Regions from separate parts of the Pedobacter sp. P26 genome, predicted to be linked through region 2. Evidence: riboswitches for the same ligand, from Rfam matches in the RefSeq annotation. Region 2 holds a riboswitch; the other holds the start of a gene.

Region 1 (7,780 bases), 2.9 Mb from region 2:
TATGGGCAGGTATGGCCTTATTAATTGCAAATTTTGGGACGCTGGGTGACCTGGTAGAATCGATGCTTAAACGCAGTCTCGATGCAAAGGACAGCGGCGGATTATTACCAGGGCATGGTGGTTTGTTAGACCGTTTTGATGGATTGTTATTGGCTGCACCGGTGGTTTATGCCTATTTGTATCTGATTTTGTATTAAATGTTTATTTTACCATAACTACAAAAGCACAAAGAAGTACTGGTTTTTATGCCAGAGCATCAATAAAAGCCACTACAACGTAATATTCTCTTTCTACCTGCTCACCTGTTTTACTCTGTACCTGTTCTAATTTTTTAAGGGTATTTTTAATTTGGAAGCCAGCACTTGCCAATAACTCCTGTACTTTTTCTACCTCATAAAGCGTAAAGCCATAAGCAGTAAAAGGAAGATTTTGCATAAATTTTTTATCTGCAAAGCATAAAGCAAAAATTCCATTTGGCTTTAAAACCCGCTTAATTTCGTTAAGGTATTTACCTGGATTGCTCCAGAAATAAATGGTATTGACGGTAAAAATTTTATCGAACTGATTATTTTCAAAAGGTAGCGTAGCTCCATCCGTTAACTCAAAATGGACAATGCCTTTATCAACAAAATCCTGATTGATTTTTTCTGCTTCGACAATAATTGTTTCTGAAATATCTGCGCCATAATACTTTAGATTTTCCGCTTTTGATAATAATTGGGCAATATGCCCACCATTACCATGGCCGATTTCTAAAACAATATCGTGGTTTTGAAGATTTAATGCATCAATGGGCCGAGCTGGTCATTCCAAGATTACTGGCATGCATCATTTCCCCTGTTTTAATGCCTTGTTCGCCTTCTGGGCAGCTTAATTGTTTCGCAATATTTTTTAAATCTTCTTCTGAATGTTGATGCTCCATGATCAAATTTAAAGATTTAAACCTGATGATTTTTATACCATTATTTGATTACCTGTACCGGTTTTTTGTTTTCATCAATGGCTACAAAAGTAAAATCGCCATGTACGGCCAGTTCTCTTCCTTCGGCATACATCTGCTCAATATATATTTCTACATTAACTTTTAAACTGGTATTTCCTACATGATTAACCTTACCAATAAGTTCTACGATAGTACCTGCGGGAATTGGTTTTTTAAAATCTATCCTATCGCTGCTTACCGTTACCATGATCTGGCGGCTAAAACGCGTGGCGGTAATAAAAGCAACTTCGTCCATTAAATGCATGGCGGTACCGCCAAAAAGTGTATCATAATGGTTGGTTGTATTTGGGAAAACGGCTTTAAAAATACTGGTTTTTGAATTTTCTATTCTTTCTTCTAAGGTCATGGGGGTAAATATATGAGGAGTAAAAAGCTTTGACAACTTTCTGATTAGAAAGTTGTCAAAGTAAGTGGATTGCCATAGAGAAAAAGGATAGCACATAAACAAACTGTACCTGTCATATCTCTTTCAATGCTATTAAGTTATTTCACGATAAGGGTCTTCGACAAGCTCACACTGACACAATTGGTGAATGTTTAACTTAAGAGTATTTGTTTCTCAGTGGCAAAAAATAAGGCGAATTAATTTACCTGAAATTCTGCTGATAATACCTCTTCAGCTTTACGCATCTCTTTTGCCGCTTCAACCATTTCGATCAGCGCTTTTTTGGTTTCATCCCATCCGCGGGTTTTTAAGCCACAGTCAGGGTTTACCCAAAGTTGATCTGAAGGAATAACCGCTTTGGCTTTTTTGAGCAACTGAACCATTTCTTCGCGTTTCGGAACCCTTGGTGAGTGGATATCGTACACACCTGGACCGATTTCGTTTGGATATTTAAAATCGGCAAAAGCGTCCAATAGTTCCATTTGCGAACGTGAAGTTTCGATCGTGATTACATCGGCGTCCATATCGGCAATATTCTGGATGATATCGTTAAACTCCGAGTAACACATGTGTGTGTGGATCTGGGTATCGTCTTTTACGCCACTGGCTGATATTTTAAAAGCTTTAACCGCCCAGTTCAGGTAATTTTGCCAATCCGCCTTGCGCAAAGGTAAACCCTCTCTAATGGCCGGTTCATCAATCTGGATGATTTTAATACCCGCATTTTCCAGGTCGCAAACTTCATCGCGGATGGCCAATGCAATTTGTGTACAGGTTTCAGAACGGGGCTGATCGTTACGTACAAACGACCACTGTAAAATAGTTACCGGACCCGTTAACATGCCTTTCATGTATCTTGAGGTAAGCGATTGCGCGTAAGCGGTCCACTTCACCGTCATAGGTTCAGGGCGCGAAACATCACCAAAAATGATCGGCGGTTTTACACAGCGTGATCCATAACTCTGCACCCAACCGTTTTTAGAGAAAGCGAAACCGTCTAATTGCTCACCAAAGTATTCAACCATGTCGTTCCGTTCAAACTCACCATGTACGAGTACATCCAGATCGATTTCTTCCTGCCATTTTACCGCGTTTTTGGTCTCCTGGGCAATTAGATTATCATATTCTTCAACAGTAAAAGTTCCGTTTTTAAGCTTAGCTCTCCAGCTTCTTACTTCTGCTGTTTGTGGGAATGATCCAATTGTTGTAGTGGCATAAAAGGGTAGATTAAGCTCCTGTTGTTTGATTTTTCTGGCAGAAAATGGACTCAAACGTTCTGCATCCTGCTCCTTTAAAGCCAACACGCGCTCTTTTACTGCCGGATTATGGATGATTTTAGAAACTTTCCGGTTAGCAATTGCAATCTTATTTTCTTCGAGTTTTTGCAGGGTAGATGCAGGACTTTCGTTGTTGATCAGTTTTTTTAAGGTTGCCAGCTCTGCAACTTTTTGTTTCGCATAGGCCAGCCATTCTTTAATTTCTGCCGATAAATTTTTCTCATTGGTTTCATTATCCAGATCAACCGGTGAGTGGATTAATGAGCAGGATGGTGCAATCCATACTTTATCCAATCCTCGTTTTTCTACCGCCTGATTGATGATGGAAACAGATTTTTCGAAATCGTTTTTCCAGATATTTCGTCCGTCTACCAAACCTAAAGAAAGAATGGTTTCGTTTTTTAAAGAAGCTAAAACGTCGTTTAACTGATCTTCTGCACGTACCAGATCGATATGTAAAACATTTACAGGCAATGAAGTAGTTAAAGCAAGATTGTTGCCTAAACCTTCGAAATAAGTCGCTAAAACGATCTTTAACCTTGGGAAAGCTTTTCTAATTTCCTTATAAACATACTCATAAGCTTTTTTGTCTTTTTCAGTTAAATCTAATGTCAAAAACGGCTCATCAAACTGAATATATTCTACATCCAAAGCATCTAAGCGAGATAAAATCTCGATATAAACCGGAAGCAGGTTTTTAATCAGGTCGATCTTTTCAAATCCGGCTTCTTTTTCCTTGCCCAATAAGAGATAGGAAACAGGACCAATTAGAACAGGTTTGGTAATAATACCCAGTTGTTTCGCCTCGTAAAACTCATCGATAATTTTGGTTGAGAAAAGTTTAAAAGGCTGATCTTTATAAAACTCCGGTACAATATAATGGTAATTGGTATCGAACCATTTGGTCATTTCCATTGCTACCACATCCAATCCTTCTTTTGGTAGCCCCTTGCCATGGCGAAATAAAGATCAAGCTCTTCATTCCCTTTTTTAGGATCACTTCGTTATACCTTTTCGGGATGGCCCCAAAAGTTAAGGAATGATCGAGTACGTGGTCGTAAAAAGAAAAATCGTTTGATGGAATCACATCAATGCCGGCTTCTTTTTGAAGTTTCCAGTTTTCGTGGCGAATGTTTTTGCCCACCTGAAGTACATTTTTGTACCCCGTTTTATCTGCCCAGTAATTTTCGCAGATTTTCTTTAATTCTCGTTGACTACCTATTCGCGGATAGCCCAGATTTTGCGTTAGCATCTCTTTTAAAGATTAAGTAAATAAATCGTTTAAAAGCTCAGAACTGTATTTTTGAATACTTCTCCGTAAAAAATATAAAGGAAAGGTTATGGCACAGCCTGCCCGCTTATCAGCAAAAAGCTTAAAGCAAGCATATAAAATTTTAATTTTATGGTGTACAATCAGACCTGACCAATTACTTTATAACGCGAAAGTACCGTCAATTCAATATAGGCAGGTCTCCTGACTTATTCCCGATCTTATCGCCTTCCCATACCTAAATGGTACAGTGGCATGAATGATAAGACCGTTGTCTTTTTGGTAAAAGACAGAATTTACAGTTGCGCGACAGCTCGTGATTTGCACACGATTCCCTATTAATCCCGGGTGTAATTCCGGGAACCTGTATCGGTTGATGAAAAATAAAGTTAAGAACTTACATCAGTACAAATGTATGGATTAGGATTTGAAACTTGTAACAAATTTACAGCAAGCCATTTTAGGTGCCGATTCTCTATTATATTTGGTTACCTAACTAAACTACTTATTATGATAAAAAACTCCTTTAAAGGGCTTTGCATTGCTTTTTTAATGATAAATAGCTATGCAGTGCTGGCGCAGGAGGTACCAACGCCAAAATCTCATTTCGGTTTTGATATCGGCGACGATTATCAATTGGCCAATTATACCCAAACAGAAGCCTACTTTAAAAAGCTTGCGGCAGCTTCTAACCGTGTTAAACTGGTTGATATCGGTAAAACCGAAGAAGGCAGAAGTCAATATATGTTGATTGTTTCTTCACCTGAAAACCTGAAAAAATTAGATCGTTATAAAGAAATTTCACAACAACTGGCCCATGCTGAAATTACTCCTGAGCAGGCAAAAGCATTTGCACAGGAAGGAAAAGCAGTCGTTTGGATAGACGGAGGCCTTCATGCAAACGAGGTAGTTGGTGCCCATCAATTGATCGAAACAGTATACGAATTTGCTTCAAGAAAAGATGCGGAGACCTTACGCATTTTAGATAATGTAATCATCTTATTTACACATGCTAATCCGGATGGGCAGGAGCTGGTGAGCAATTGGTACATGAGGGATAAAGATCCAAAAAAAGAACAACCTCAGGACTTCCTGTTTTGTACGAGAAATATGCCGGGCATGATAATAACCGTGATTTCTTTATGTTAAACCTTAAAGAAACACAAAATATCGGTCGTCAGCTTTTTGTAGAGTGGATCCCTCAGATTATGTATAACCACCATCAGGCTGGTCCGGCGGGAACGGTTGTTGCTGGTCCGCCCTACCGCGACCCATTTAATTATGTTTTCGATCCCATCATATTAACCAGTTTGGATGCAGTTGGTGCGGCCATGCACAACAGGATGAACGTAGAAAACAAGCCGGGTTATACGCAGCGGGGAGGATCGGTTTATTCTACCTGGTACAATGGCGGATTAAGGACCACCACTTATTTTCATAACATGGTTGGACTTTTGACCGAAATTATCGGGAATCCTACCCCATCCGAAATTCCTTTGGTTCCTTCCCGTTTGTTGCCGAGCGGAGATTCGCCAAACCCGGTTACGCCGGGAAAATGGTACTTTAAAAACTCTATCGATTATTCGGTTTCGTTAAACTATGCAGTTTTAGGTTATGCACAGCGCTACCGCGACGAATTATTATACAACATTTACCAGATGGGCCGAAATTCCATTGAGCGGGGCAAAAAAGATACCTGGTCCTTCTCTCCAAAGAAAATTGAAGCCATTAACAACGCTGCAAAAGGTGAAAAAATTGGCCCTATTATTGGTGGAGATGCTGATTTTAAATCAAGAATGCAGATTAGTATGAAAGCTTTTGACACGGTGATGAAAGCGCCTGCAAACCGTGATCCACGGGGTTATATTTTATCTGCAGATCAGCCCGATTTTAACTCTGCCATTAAGTTTTTAAATGCATTGATTAGAACGGGCATTGTGGTACAAAAAGCAACAGTTACATTTACCGTTGCAGGGAAAAATTACCCTGCAGGGAGCTACGTGGTCAAAACCGATCAGGCTTTCCGTCCACATGTTTTGGATATGTTTGAGCCACAGGATCACCCAAATGATTTCAAATACGAAGGTGGTGCACCAATTCCACCTTATGATGCCGCTGGCTGGACTTTGGCTTATCTGATGGATGTGAAATTTGACCGCATTCTGGATGATTTTTCAGGTCCGTTTGAGAAAAATCCTTACGGAGAATTATTAAAGCCAGAAAATAAATTGCCAAATGGATCGGGTTATGTGTTAAGTGCTGCACAAAATGATTCTTACACTACAGTTAATGATTTATTAAAGAACAAAGTTGAGGTTTACCGTTCTTCCGAAAATGGCGATTTTTATGTTTCTTCAGCTGGAAAATCAGTGTTGGAAAAAGCAAACATCAAATTAAAAACAGCATCGGCTCCGAAAAATAAAATCAAGATATCTACAGCGAGAATTGCCCTTTGGGATACTTATGGAGGCTCGATGGCTTCGGGTTGGGTTAGGTTTTTAATGGAACAGTACCACTATAATGCCACAGTAATTTATCCGCAGGATATTGATGCTGGCAATTTGAAATCTAAATACGATGTAATTGTTTTTGTAGGTGGCGCTATTCCATCGGTGCAGGGTGCAGGTGGGGGAAACAGATCTTTTGGACCAAAGGCAGACGAAATTCCTCAGGAATTTAGAAACCGTTTAGGCAGGGTCAGCCCTGATAAATCAATCCCCGAATTAAAGAAATTTTTAGAAGCTGGTGGAAATATTGTAACCATTGGTAGCAGTACCAACCTGGCTTATCACTTAAACCTTCCCGTACGTAATGCGATGGTAGAAATTGTAAACGGAGAAGAAAAACGATTACCTGCTGAAAAATATTATGTTCCCGGGAGTGTGTTAAATGTAGGCGTAGATACTACTTTATCATCAAACTGGGGAATGGAAAAGGAAGCCGATGTTTATTTCGACAATAGTCCGGTTTTTAAGCTTACTGGTGATGCCATTGCTTCTGGTAAGATTAAACCATTAATGTGGTTTGAAAATGCTACACCGCTTCGCAGTGGCTGGGCCTGGGGCCAGGCTTACCTGCAGGATGGGGTAACTGCTTTTGAAGCAAAAGTTGGCAAGGGCAAATTGCTTGCTTTCGGACCGGAAATTGCTTTCAGGGCGCAAACGCACGGTACTTTTAAACTGATATTTAACCAGTTGTATAAATAGTTATAATTGAGTTTCTGGTAATGTTGAGCTTGTTGTCAGTCGTCATTCCCGCGCAGGCGGGAATCGTAATGCACCTGTAAACCTACCAAGCATTAAGATTCCCAATCAAGTTGGGAATGACGGTTTGTCGTAGCAGATCAATTTATTAAGATTTTCTTATCAATGTATATGGATTTTTGTACAATAAATTGCCTCTCAGAATGACATTCTATGATTAATATAGAAGCCACTATCCCAAACGATAGTGGCTTTTTACTTTGGCCTTACTATAGCCAATTATAATCCGCTTAATTTTGTGTTATGAAAGTAGAAATCTGGTCGGATGTAATGTGTCCGTTTTGCTATATCGGGAAAAGACATTTTGAACAGGCGATAGAAAAATTGCCCTTCAGAAATGAAATTAAAATAGATTGGAAGAGTTTTCAACTCAATCCGGAGTATCACAATACCAATAATGAAACGGTTTATGATTACCTTTCGAGGAGTAAAGGAATGCCGGTTGAGCAAGCCAAACAGATGACGAAACAAGTGGTTGATATGGCGACAAATGCAGGCTTAAGCATCGATTTTGATACCAATATCCCTGCTAATACCTTTAATGCGCACCGTTTGATTCACTTGGCAGCAAAACATGGTCTT
Region 2 (7,780 bases):
TGGTGGTAAACGGAAGTAATAAAGTTGAAATCCTGAACGCCAGCAATGCCAGGCAGGTAGCCAAATTGGATATCAATAACCCACGATATGTAACCTTCTATAAGAACTTTGCTTACATCACCTCTTACGATGGTTACGTAGCCATGGTTGATACCACTTCTTTAAGTACCATAAAAACTAAAATTATGGTAGGTAACCAACCCGAAGAAATGGCGGTTGTAGGCAATAAATTGTATGTGGCCAACTCGGGCGGTTATAACTATCCAAATTACGACAGAACGGTATCGGTAATTGATTTAACTACCAATACCGAAATAAAGAAGATTGATGTAGCCATTAATCTGCACCACTTAAAAGCCGATAAATATGGCGATGTTTATGTAACCTCAAGAGGTGATTATGCAGATGTAACCTCTTCTCTGTATGTAATCGATACTAAGACTGATGCCGTTAAAAAGAACTTCAATATTCCGGTAAGCGATTTTTGGATTAATGAAGATGATGCCTACCTTTTTCTTACAGCTACAGTACTTCAAAGTCAACATACGTAAAACTTAACGTAAAAGATGAAACGGTTGCGAGCAATAATTTTATCGCCGATGGCACAGAGGCTTCGATTACGCTTCCTTACGGTATTGCTGTAGATCCTACCTCGGGGGATGTTTTTGTGACCGATGCCAGAGATTATGTTACACCCGGCACCATTTACTGTTTTGATAAAGCAGGGAAAAAGAAGTTTACATTTACCACTGGCGACATTCCGGCACACATTACATTCTTATTTAAATAACATACAAAACACACAAAATGAAAAAATCAATAAGTTACGCCTTGCTTTTCTGCCTGTTCCTATTTAGTTGCAAAAAAGATAAGCAAATGGCTCCCGATGTAAATCTACTGATTAAGGCAGATGCTGTGCAGGCTAAAGTAGCCGTAGGAACCACTTTTAGTGCAGGTACAAATAACGGAAAAGCTTTTCAGCATGAATGGAAATTAGATGGTAAAGTAGTAAGCACTGTATATATCTTTAACTTTACGGCCGCTAAAGCTGGTACCTATATTTTAGCATATAAAGGTTACAACGAGGCTGGCGAATTTACACACACCTATACCATTACTGTTCCGGTTCCTGTGGTGGAGATTACCCCAACCAGCAGCAAATTTATTAGCCGGATATTAGATTATCTACCTGCACCGGGGCAGTTTGTGAACGAAACATTGGGTAAACCAGAACAGGCACAGAAATTAATTGGAAGCACCACTAATCTGATCTCTTTAGGAGGATTTGGTGGCTACATTATTTTTGGCTTTGATCATTCAGTAGTGAATAACACAGGTAACGATCTGGCCATTTATGGTAATCCATCAGGTGCACCATATCATTTTTCAGAGCCTGGCATTGTAATGGTTAGTCAGGATAGCAATGGTAATGGCCTTGCCGACGATGAATGGTATGAGCTTGCTGGAAGCGAGTATGCCAAAACGAGCACCATTAAAAATTATGAAATTACCTACACTAACCCTAAAGCATTTGCCAATGTAACCTGGAAAGATAACCAGGGAAATAGTGGCGAAGTAAAGGTTAACAATTTTCATAAGCATAATTTTTACCCTGAATTTGCTGCAAATCAGGAAAATATAACCTTTAAAGGAACTTTATTATCGCCATCAACAGGTAAAGTAGGTAGCATTATAATCAGTTCTCCTTTTGAATGGGGTTATACCGATAGCTATTCTACAGGCGATGATTACAAAACCAACTCATATAACAGTTTCGACTTATCATGGGCGGTTGATAAAAATGGAAGTAAAGTGGACCTAAAAACAATCGATTTCGTGAAAATTTACACCGGACAAAATGCCGATGCAGGTAGTTTAGGCGAAATTTCTACCGAAGTTAAAGGTGCGGTTGATTTAGGGATTAAATAAATTTTAACTATCTACCTATAAATAACATCCCAATATAAAGGTCTGCCTGATGCAGGCCTTTATCCTTTACATTTGTTGTACTCTTTTTATTACCTTTGCGGCACTTTTGGTTCCCGGCTTACACCGGGATTAAAAGGGAATACAGTGTAAATCTGTAACTGTCCCGCAGCTGTAAGCTCTGTAACGTTTTTCAATTCTTAAGTCACTGCCCAATTAACTACTGAGCGGGAAGACAGAAAAACCTGGAGTAAGTCAGAAGACCTGCCTTTAGTATTTAATTTCATAGCTTTCGGGGATTGAAGCTAGGATTGAGATATTAACGTTGTTCGTATTTTCATTTCCTTTTCTATCTGTTGGCTGTGGGCAAAACCACAATCAAATGAACAAAAAAGAATGCTAACTGTAGCCAGTTTAGGGCTAGCGCAGTTAATGATTGGCCAGTTGGCTAATGCTCAAACTCAAGACAGTTTGCAGCTTAAAGATGTTGTAATTTCTGCAACCAAAAACGATCAGAAACAATCGCAAACAGGTAAAGTGGTAACCATTATCAGCCGCGAAGTATTAGATCGCAGCAATGGCAAGTCATTACCTGATCTATTGAGCGAGCAGGCTGGTATTGTTATCAGTGGGGGGAATAGTAACCAGGGCAAGGACAAAAGTATATTTACAAGGGGCGCACTTAGTGGTTACACCCTGGTTCTTATCGATGGTATCGTACAGAACGATCCCGCAAGTATTAGCGGAACGTTCGATCTACGTCTTTTCTCAATCGATCAGATTGATCATATCGAAATCTTAAAAGGTGGCCAGTCTACCATTTACGGATCTGATGCCGTTGCAGGAGTAATCAATATTGTAACTAAAAAAGGTGGACCTAAAGGAAATACCATTTACGGCGTAGCCAGTGCCGGAAGCTTCGAAACTTACAAAGGAACGATCGGCTTAAATGGTGGTGTGGAAGGTTTTTCATACAACATCAATTATACCCATTTGAAAACCGATGGAATTTCTGAAGCTGCAGTACCACCAGGAAGTGCAGCTATATTTGATAAAGATGGTTTTAAAACTGATGGTTTAAACGCGAATTTCGGGATCAAACTCGACGAACATTTCTCCGTTAATCCTTTTCTGCGTTATTTCTATGGCGATTATAAAATAGATCAGGATGGATTTACTGATGGTTTACCTTCCAATAATTCTATTTTAAAACAGTTTAGTGCTGGCTTTAACTCCGAATATAAATTCAATACCGGTAAAATAACGCTAAATTATAGCCACCAAAGCAACTCGAATGATGTAAAATCTAGTTATGCAGGTTTTCCAAGTAATTTTTTAAACTTCGGTAAACTTAATGTGGTTGATCTATTCTACAACCAGAAACTGGGTAATAAATTGGATTTATTGGTGGGTATCGACAACAGAAAAATGAAATTGGTTACTGATACCAAAAACCCAACAACCAATATCTTCGCCGCTTACGGATCATTGTTTTTACATGATCTAAGCATTTTTAACCTCGAAGTAGGCGGACGTTACAACAAACATGATCAATATGGCGAAAACTCTACTTATTCGATTACCCCAAGCGTCAACATCATTAAAGAAGTGAAATTATTTGGAACAGTATCTACTGCATTCAAAGTTCCTACACTGAATATGTTGTTTGGTCAATATGGTGCCAATCTGGATCTGAAACCAGAAAGATCTCAAAATTATGAGGCTGGTATAAACTTAAACATTGCTGACGAGGCGTTTACTTTGCGCATTGCAGGTTTCAAACGCGATTTAACTGATGCCATTGTTTACACAACAGGTTATATAAATGAGGGTAACCAAAAATACAAAGGTTTTGAAGTCGAGCCAGCGGCAAAGTTTAGTGTTTTCAATATCAATGGTTATTATGCTTTTGTTGAAGGAAATACAGGAACAACCAACTTTTTAATCCGCAGACCAAAGCACACGTTCGGTATTAATGCAGGTTCACAGGCAACTGACAATTTATATGCAAGCGTTAACTTCCGTTATTTTGGCAAACGTTTCGATACCAATTTTATATCTTATTTAAATGAAGAGATGCCATCGTACAATTTGTTCAATGCGTATATAGAATATGCCCTGGCTAAAAAACGGGTGAAAGTATTTTTTGATGCCAAAAATATCCTGAACAAAAAATACACTGAAATTATTGGCTATAATACGCCTGGCTTTAACTTTAATACAGGTGTAAGTTTTAATATCCGCTAATAAAAATTTAACTTTGCTTAAATATTAACCAGAAGTAGCATGTCTCATTTAAAATTTAATCCACGTACTTTAATTTTGATGTTAATGATATTGGCAATAACGGCTTTACGTTTGCTGGTAACATTCAACTCTGATGAATTAAAGTTTGCCAATTTTTCATCAATAGGAGCGGTAGCTTTATTTGGAGGAGCATATTTTAAAGATCACCTCAAAGCATTCGCTTTTCCGTTATTGAGTTTATTTTTAAGTGATTTAGTGCTTTATACAACCATTTACAAACAGTATGTAGATATGCTTTTGGTTCAGGAACTTTGGACATACCTTGCAATTGCATTAATGGTTTTAGCCGGTCGTTTTTTATTAAAAAAAGTAAATATTGCCAGCTTGTTATTATCTACAATTGTAATCGTGTTTATACATTGGATAGTTAGTGACATTGGATCATGGTATAAAAACCCACTCTATACACAAAACATAAATGGCTTTATAGATTGTTTAATTAAAGCCATTCCATTCGAGATTAGATTTTTAGAAGGAACAGTGATTTACGCTGCATTACTTTTTGGAGCTTTCGAAATCCTGAAAGCAAAATATCCGGTATTAAAACTGCAAACACAAGAGTTTTAGAAATATCCATTGTTTTGTATAACACCAATAAGTGAAAACAACATAGAAATCCTCTTTTGATTCGATTCAAAAGAGGATTTTTTTTAATTTAGAACATTAATTCCATTTTACCTATTACATCTTACATCCAATGAAAGTTGTTTCCTTTTTACCTGCCGCTACCAAAATGATTTACGATATGGGCCTGCAAGAATACCTGCATGGCGTAACCTTCGAATGTCCTAAAGAGGCAGCAGATCAACCAAAAGTTGTCCGCTGTATACTCGAAGGTAAAAATTATTCAAGCATTGAAATCGATCGCATCTTTTCAGCTTCAAAAGCGCAGGGCAAAAGTTTGTATTGGGTAGATGATGAGCTATTAGAGAGTATTTCACCCGACGTGGTTTTTACACAGGATATATGTGAAGTTTGCAACATCGATACCGTTTGTACCGAAACCGCAGTAATGAAGCTAAGCAAAACACCTACGCTGGTTCCTTTATCACCAAATAACTTACAGGATGTATTCGAATGCGCTATTACCATTGCCAGAGCTTTGGGTAAGGAAGAAGTGGCTTTAAATTACCTTGCAACCCTGCAAAGGAAAACAGATTATATTTTAGATCAGCTTAGGGCTAACCGCGCACCATTAAAGAGGATCATGCTGATGGAATGGATCGAACCGATCTATAATTGCGGACATTGGATTCCTTTTCAGATTGTTGCTGCTGGTGGTGTTGATATGCTTTCGAACCCTGCGGGTGATTCGATTGTTACGCCATGGGAAAAGATTCTGAAGTATAATCCCGAAGTTTTAGTAATTGCCCCATGTGGCTTTGATCAAAAAAGAAGTCTCGAAGAAATGGTGTTGCTTACCTCGAAACCAGGATGGGGTAATCTGGAAGCAGTAAAAAATAATCAGGTTTATATTGCCGACTTTGATATGTTTACACAGCCAAGCATCGGTACTTTGGTAGAAGGTATTGAAGCTTTAGCTTGCATGTTCCATCCTGATATTTTTAAAGCAGATAAAAATATGGCTAAGAAGTTTATCAATTACGCACAATCACTACAATCAGTGTAATCTTTTAATCAGTGTAATCATTATATGAAATTAGTTGTGTTAACAGGGGCAGGAATCAGTGCCGAAAGCGGGTTAAAAACATTTAGGGACGCTGATGGTTTGTGGGAAGGTTACAATATATATGATGTAGCTACACCCGAAGCCTGGGAACGAAATCCGGAATTGGTACTGGAGTTTTATAATGAAAGAAGAAGGCAGGTTTTAGATGCAAAGCCTAATCAGGCACACTTGTTACTCGCAGAACTCGAAAAGGATTTTGACGTTGAAATCATCACCCAAAATATCGACGATTTGCACGAGAGGGCTGGTTCTACTAAAGTTACCCACCTCCATGGCGTGATTACCAGATCTCAGTCCGATTTAAGGCCTAATTTAACATATTCTATTAATGGAACGGAAATCAAAATGGGCGAACTATGCGAGTTGGGCTCACAATTGCGGCCACATGTAGTGTGGTTTGGCGAAGCGGTACCAATGATTGAAGTTGCGGCAAAAATTTGCGGAAAGGCCGATTTGTTTGTGCTGATTGGCACTTCCTTGGCCGTTTATCCTGCAGCTGGACTTATCGATTTCGTTCCTCGTAATGTGAATAAATACATTATCGATCCTAAAACTCCAGATGTTAAACGTTACCAGAATGTAATTACCATTGAACAAAATGCGGTGAATGGAATGGAGCAACTGAAAAGTATATTATTGAATGGATAAAAAAAGCTGCATTTTTAATTGGAGTGGTGGTAAAGACAGTACTCTTGCATTGCACTATGCACTTCAGGATCCAACGCTCGAAATCCGTTATCTGGTTACTACTGTCACCCAGCAGTATAATCGTGTTTCTATGCACGGAGTAAGGGAAGCTTTACTGATTAAACAAGCTGAAAGTATTGGTATTCCTTTGTATCAGATTCGTTTAGGCGAAATGCCCGATATGGAAACTTACGACAATACTATGCATACACACCTGAATAAATTTAAGGCAGAAGGGATTACGCATTCTATTTTTGGTGATATTTTTCTGGAAGACCTGCGTAAATATCGCGAAGATAAACTGGCTGAAATTGGTTTGAAAGCCGTATTCCCGCTATGGCATAAAGATACCAGAGGTTTGATCAGCGAATTTATCAATCTGAACTATAAAACCATCATTGTGTGTACACAGGAGAATTTGAAAGAGATCTGTGGAAAAATAATAAGCGAAGATTTGATTGATCGGCTTCCGTCAGGAATTGATCCCTGTGGCGAAAATGGAGAGTTTCATACCTTTGCTTTTGAAGGGCCGATTTTCAAGAATAAAATACCATTCACCATTGGAGAGCAGGTATTCCGCACCTATAATACACCTGCCAAAACCACACCAAATGATGATTCACCATGTTCATCCACAGCATTTTCAGGTTTCTGGTATATCGACTTAGTGGAATAATTTTCTATTTTCAAAACTTTTTGGCATCATTTTTTCTTTAGTACTAGTAATTAACTAAATCACACAATCCATTGAAACCTGTTTAGCGAGGTTAGGTAGCGAAACAAGCTTCATATTAAAAATTAAAAGTTATGAAAAAGATATTGGTAGTAATCGCATTAAGTTCTTCAGTTTTATTTGCTTGTAATAACAAGGCAAAGGAAGAAGCTGCATTAAAACAACAACAAGCTGAGAAGGAATTAGCAATTAAAGCAGTAAAAGACAGTTTAAGGTTAGATAGCTTTAATAAAGCTGCCGCTGCAAAAGTAGAACAAGAGAAAGAAGCTAAACACCAGGCAGAATTAATAGCAGCCAGAAAGGCAGGAGCAGCGTCGTCAAGATCATCAAGATCTTATGCAAGCTCTGGCGGTAGTTCTAGCAGTGCTTACGGTGGTACACAACCAACTGCTAAGAAAAAGGCTGGAGCGATGCCGCTAAAGGTGCAGTAATCGGTG

What was found. A riboswitch is a leader RNA that binds a small molecule or an ion and turns the genes downstream of it on or off. The one in region 2 is predicted to bind cobalamin.
Region 1: linked by a shared signal. The riboswitch ahead of ACQ86H_RS29100 (hypothetical protein) and the one ahead of ACQ86H_RS13020 (TonB-dependent receptor plug domain-containing protein) in region 2 are both predicted to bind cobalamin.

The regions. Positions count from the first base shown of each region.
Region 1 covers NZ_CP192574.1:6,234,385-6,242,164, forward strand. Annotated here, with positions in the region: gene ACQ86H_RS29075 (phosphatidate cytidylyltransferase) at 1-197, shown strand, start outside; gene ACQ86H_RS29080 (class I SAM-dependent methyltransferase) at 244-792, opposite strand; gene ACQ86H_RS29085 (hypothetical protein) at 788-922, opposite strand; gene ACQ86H_RS29090 (acyl-CoA thioesterase) at 963-1,349, opposite strand; gene metE (5-methyltetrahydropteroyltriglutamate--homocysteine S-methyltransferase) at 1,586-3,580, opposite strand; gene ACQ86H_RS29100 (hypothetical protein) at 3,522-3,917, opposite strand; cobalamin riboswitch at 4,113-4,318, opposite strand; gene ACQ86H_RS29105 (M14 family zinc carboxypeptidase) at 4,446-5,084, shown strand; gene ACQ86H_RS29110 (peptidase) at 5,078-7,141, shown strand; gene ACQ86H_RS29115 (DsbA family oxidoreductase) at 7,442-7,780, shown strand, end outside.
Region 2 covers NZ_CP192574.1:2,803,560-2,811,339, forward strand. Annotated here, with positions in the region: gene ACQ86H_RS13010 (YncE family protein) at 1-551, shown strand, start outside; gene ACQ86H_RS13015 (PKD domain-containing protein) at 808-1,929, shown strand; cobalamin riboswitch at 2,020-2,212, shown strand; gene ACQ86H_RS13020 (TonB-dependent receptor plug domain-containing protein) at 2,323-4,173, shown strand; gene ACQ86H_RS13025 (DUF6580 family putative transport protein) at 4,213-4,800, shown strand; gene ACQ86H_RS13030 (ABC transporter substrate-binding protein) at 4,931-5,863, shown strand; gene ACQ86H_RS13035 (SIR2 family NAD-dependent protein deacylase) at 5,888-6,571, shown strand; gene ACQ86H_RS13040 (diphthine--ammonia ligase) at 6,564-7,286, shown strand; gene ACQ86H_RS13045 (hypothetical protein) at 7,418-7,774, shown strand.